DNA from 2 places in the Cytobacillus sp. ABV4_503 genome. Region 2 is predicted to be linked to the other one. Evidence: riboswitches for the same ligand, from Rfam matches in the RefSeq annotation. Region 2 holds a riboswitch; the other holds the start of a gene.

Region 1 (2,460 bases), 2.0 Mb from region 2:
CTTCCCGATATCCCTATATGATGAGCCATAATATCCCCTCTTTTATGCATCTTTATAACAATCTTATCATATCTTCATGTAACTCATTGGAAAATAATGCCGTCTAATCATTAAAATACATGAGGAGACTTTTTATGATAAAAAAAGTGTTTGCTTTCATAATCGGAATACTGTTCTTATTCATTCTTTTTTTCCGAAATGGAATTATTCTGGATTCCATCGGCATTCATTTCGAAAGTCCTTTTGCAAAGAAAATAGCAGTGCCTTCTGAATATTCACAGGCCGATTCAAATCTAAACGGCATTGCCGATCCGCTAGATATGGTCCTGACAGCCAGAAAAGAAGTAGACCAGCGCACGCCATATAAAAGTGCCTACTATGCGGGAGGCTATCCGCCCGATGGCGAAGGTGTCTGTACAGATGTGATTTGGAGGGGATTCCAGGGGGCTGATGTAACCTTAAAGGATCTTATTGATCAGGATATCGCCGAGAATACGGACTTGTATTCAAGAGTGCAGGGCAAGCCTGATCCGAACATTGATTTTAGAAGGGTGCCAAACCAGAATGTCTTCTTTAGCCGCTTCGCAAAGTCATTAACAACTGAACTGAATCCAGGAGATGGTAAGAACCTTCAGCAATGGCAGCCGGGTGACATTGTGGTTTTCCTTTCTCCTAAATTCAACCATGTGGCAATCATATCTGACAAACGGACGAAAGATGGCATTCCATATGTTATACATAACTCCACACCATTTGCAGCAGAAGTAAAACTATCTTCTTTTAAGACTCCCATTACCGCTCATTACAGATGGGATTTTGAAAAAACGCCTGCACTGCCATAAAGCAGATGCAGGCGTTTTTCTTATCTGACTGCTGCAGGATTGCCCGCCGGCCACTCTTCGCAGGTATAAGCCATCTCCCAGAAGCCAAGCTCCAGCTGGCAGCTTTTTCGGAAAGCATCCTTCATTCGCTGCCTTTCTTCCGGTGATGCCGCATCAGCAAGCTCATCCAAACGGTTCCTCATATTCATGGTCACAGCTTCGACCCTTAAATTTGCATAAAAAGAGATCCATGGATAAAACGGATGGTTCTCATCTGGCTCATATTGCTTCATGAGTTCAAGCCCAATCTCCCAATAAGTCCATGGACAAGGCAATAATGCAGCAAGGATCTCACCCATGCCGCCTGTGTGGGCATGATACATCATATGCTTAACATAATGATCAGCTGTTGGAGGGAGCGGATAGCCCTGCAATGCTTCGTAATCCACCCCAATCTGCTGGCAAAAATTATGGTGGGGATGTACTTCGCTGTTCAATACAAATTCTATTTGCTGATTAAAATAAGAAATATCCTTACGCTCTGCAGACTTTGAAATGGCAATCCCATAAATATGCATGAACGCATTCAGATACTCAAAGTCCGCTTTAATGTAATGGGCCAGCGCCTCTTTCGGCACGTCCCCTCTCCCGATACCCTGGACAAACGGGTGCTCAAATATCAGCTGAAACAAATCTTCATTTTCTTTGCGCAGAATCTCTGAAAAAGTCATAAAAAATAGCCTCCTTATTCATTACAGAAGCTGCCGGGGAAAAAGCATGAGGATATATAACGAGGTCCTCACTGCTTCCCTGCGCTGGCATTATCCAGATCAGGTTCCAAGGGACAAAGGAAAAGCTCCTTATCTCAGCCGTAGCGCCCCTAGCAGTTTTCTAACATTCTAATTGTTTTTTACCGATTTTCTAACTTGACGTTTTTCGCTCATAAATTTTGGATTTCGCCCATAACTCTTAAAAATCGCTCATAAAGTCAGATTGCTATGCTGCACTCCGCTTATCTGCTTACTCAACTAGCTTCGCCAGCCCAAAATCATCACATATTCTGAACCAAGTTCTTCTCTTTAACCTTTGCCAAAACCATCCAGCCTATGGACGCACCGGCAATGCTGCTGACCAGGAATGGCGGCACAAAGAAGAATGCCCCAGCTGAGCTCCCCATGAGAACCTTTGCAAAAGGTACTGCAAACAATGCACCAATTAAGCCGGTACCTACCACTTCTCCTACAGCAGCCCATATTTTCCGGCCGAACTTCAAATAAAGCACACCTGCCAAAAACGCACCGATCATGCCTCCTGGAAACGCAAGCAGCGTCCCGAATCCAAGCAAATTACGAAGCAGGCCAATCATAAATGCCACAGCTGCTGCAGGCAGGGGTCCAAGCGTCACCGCTGCCAATACATTCACCGCATGCTGCACCGGATAGGCCTTTGCTATGCCTGCCGGAAACCAGAGCAAATGGGAACCCAGTGTCCCAATTGCCACAAATAAAGCCATCGTAGTTAACAATCGGGTTCTGTTCATCTAAACCTCCTTTCTAAAGGGCCGCCTGATTGCTTATCAGGATGAGAAGTATGTATACAAAAAAGCCAGATTCCCATAAGGACCTGGCTTGGTTTAAGT
Region 2 (2,460 bases):
TCCGGTCAAGCGCATAATCCAAATCTTCTTTTGAGATAATTTCCTGGCCGTTACGGACAGCTCTGCGGCTTGCCGTTTCAAAAAGGGAATGAAGATCTGCACCTGAGAAACCAGAGGTGCTTTCTGCTAAATCACCAAGTGTTGTCATGACATCCTCAGCCAGTAATCTATTTTTTGTGTGAATATTGATAATCTCTCTTCGGCCCTTTGTATCAGGAAGAGGGACATTGAAGGAGAAGTCAATCCGTCCCGGACGGAGGAATGCTTCATCAAGCATATCCTTCCTGTTTGTCGCTGCAATAAATAGTATTCCATCATTGGAATGGCCGCCGTCCAGCTGGACTAGCAGCTCAGTTAACGTCTTTTCGCTTTCTTCTCCGCCATGCTGCTTTCTTCTGCCTGCCAATGCATCTACTTCGTCAATGAAGACGACGGCAGGAGAATGCTTTCTTGCATTTTGGAAAAGGTTTCTTACTCGGGAAGCTCCCACACCAACGAACAACTCATTAAAACCGGAACCGCTGGTTGAGAAAAAAGTGGCTCCAAGTTCTTTAGCGATTGCCTGAGCCAGCAATGTTTTTCCTGTTCCAGGAGGCCCGTATAATAGAATTCCCTTCGGCGGCTTAATCCCCATTTTCAGAGAGCGCTCAGGTTCTTTTAATATAGAAAGAGTCTGCATGATTTCCTCTTTCATTTCTTCCTGAATTCCGCCAACATCTTCCAGTGAAATGGAAGGAAGGGCCTTTGGCTTAGATACACTTTGTTTCATGGTATTTGTAGCACCCATTCCGCCTTTTCCTGACTTAAACAGGTAAATGCCAATGGCTATAAACAAAAGGACTACACCGCCCAGAATCCAAGGGGTATAAGGTCCTGTGGTTGCGAACGTATATTGTATATTATAGGTTTCTACTAATTTATCAACCATCTCACTGTTGGGAGGCACATGGGAGATGTACTCGCCATCAGGGGCTGTGATCAGCAGTTTCCCATTTTTGTATTCCTGTACTGCAACAGTCTTTCCATCCTGGGAGGCAATAATTTTTTCCACAGAAGAAAACGGAACTGTCACATCCTTATTTCCTGCTTGTACGGTCCAAATAACCGCCGCCAAAATCACCGTGATCACCAATGCAATAGAAACAATCGTCGAAGGCTTCTTTAGACGTGATTTCAACTATTTCCCTCCTCATTGAACATACCTACATTATAAGGAAATAGTATTGTTAATAACAGGGTTTTACTTTTTTTAAACGTTGTAAATTATGGAAAAATAGTATAGTTTATAAGAAAGTGTGCTACAACAGCTATCAGATGGCATAAATATGTGAAAAAAATGTGACAAGCAGGGTGAAAACCTGGCATATAAATTAAAAAAGTTTTTTCAAAGAATCCTTTTCACAATGTTTCATTTCATATATACTAAAATCGGATAATTCAATAACGTGCCACAAGGGGAGCATTTTGCTGAGAGTGAATAGTTCGCTGTTCTGACCCTTTGAACCTGTTAGATAATGCTAGCGCAGGAATGTGGAATAAAAGGCGGAAGGAGATTTTCTGCCTGCTTGTTCTCCCTTGGGGTATCGTCAACGATTAAAGGGGGATTTTTTTATGAAAAAATTAAGCTTAACTGCGATGATTGAAGCTTCATTTTTTGCAGCATTTGCCATCATTCTGGATTTTCTGCCATCAATCAAGCTGTCACCGTCTATTTCCATTTCCGCCGCGATGATTCCGATCTTTATTTTGGCTTTCAGGTGGGGTTTTAAGGTAAGCTTCATCGCAGGCCTCTTATGGGGAATTTTGCAGATTTCCATGGGAGATGCCTGGATCGCCACTCCGCTTCAGGCATTTATTGAGTACTTTGTCGCATTTGCCTGTATTGGTTTTGCCGGTTTGTTTTTCCGGCCAATTCAAAATCAGCTGCACAGGGGAAACAAGAACAAAGCATTGGGCTGGATAGTTTTAGCTGTGTTTGCCGGAAGCCTTGCCAGGTATTTCTGGCATTTCATAGCAGGTGTATTTTTCTTTGGAAGCTATGCGCCAGAAGGGATGTCGCCTGTATTATTCTCCTTCATGGCAAATGGCGCAACAATGCTTGGTGCTGCTATTCTTTGTTCCATTTTAGCAGCATTAATTATTTCTTCGGCACCTGGATTAATCATGAGAAAATCAGATGAAATTATTCAATCGCAAAAACATGCTTCCTGATTATAATCTGCCTCTTTGAATATATTTCAAAGAGGTTTTTTTCATATCTTAGGAAACTCCTTATGAAAAATGGGTATATTACTCAAAAAGGGGAGTGATTGTTTGTCAAACACATTGCAGGGTAACATCATAACAGGTGTCTTTGATGCAGAAACCAGTGCCTTTGAGATCCAAAAGGTTAAAAGTTTCACTACCCAGTCGATTCTCAACAAAAATCAATGTGAAAATTTGTATAACTATTTAGCCATC

The links. A riboswitch is a leader RNA that binds a small molecule or an ion and turns the genes downstream of it on or off. The one in region 2 is predicted to bind thiamine pyrophosphate.
Region 1: linked by a shared signal. The riboswitch ahead of tenA (thiaminase II) and the one ahead of thiT (energy-coupled thiamine transporter ThiT) in region 2 are both predicted to bind thiamine pyrophosphate.

What each region holds. Positions count from the first base shown of each region.
Region 1 covers NZ_JBSWTH010000001.1:154,089-156,548, reverse strand. Annotated here, with positions in the region: gene ACXAD1_RS00725 (TIM barrel protein) at 1-29, opposite strand, end outside; gene ACXAD1_RS00720 (DUF1287 domain-containing protein) at 135-842, shown strand; gene tenA (thiaminase II) at 863-1,552, opposite strand; TPP riboswitch at 1,612-1,713, opposite strand; gene thiW (energy coupling factor transporter S component ThiW) at 1,873-2,361, opposite strand.
Region 2 covers NZ_JBSWTH010000001.1:2,166,989-2,169,448, reverse strand. Annotated here, with positions in the region: gene ACXAD1_RS10895 (AAA family ATPase) at 1-1,177, opposite strand, end outside; TPP riboswitch at 1,444-1,546, shown strand; gene thiT (energy-coupled thiamine transporter ThiT) at 1,612-2,211, shown strand; gene ACXAD1_RS10885 (hypothetical protein) at 2,314-2,460, shown strand, end outside.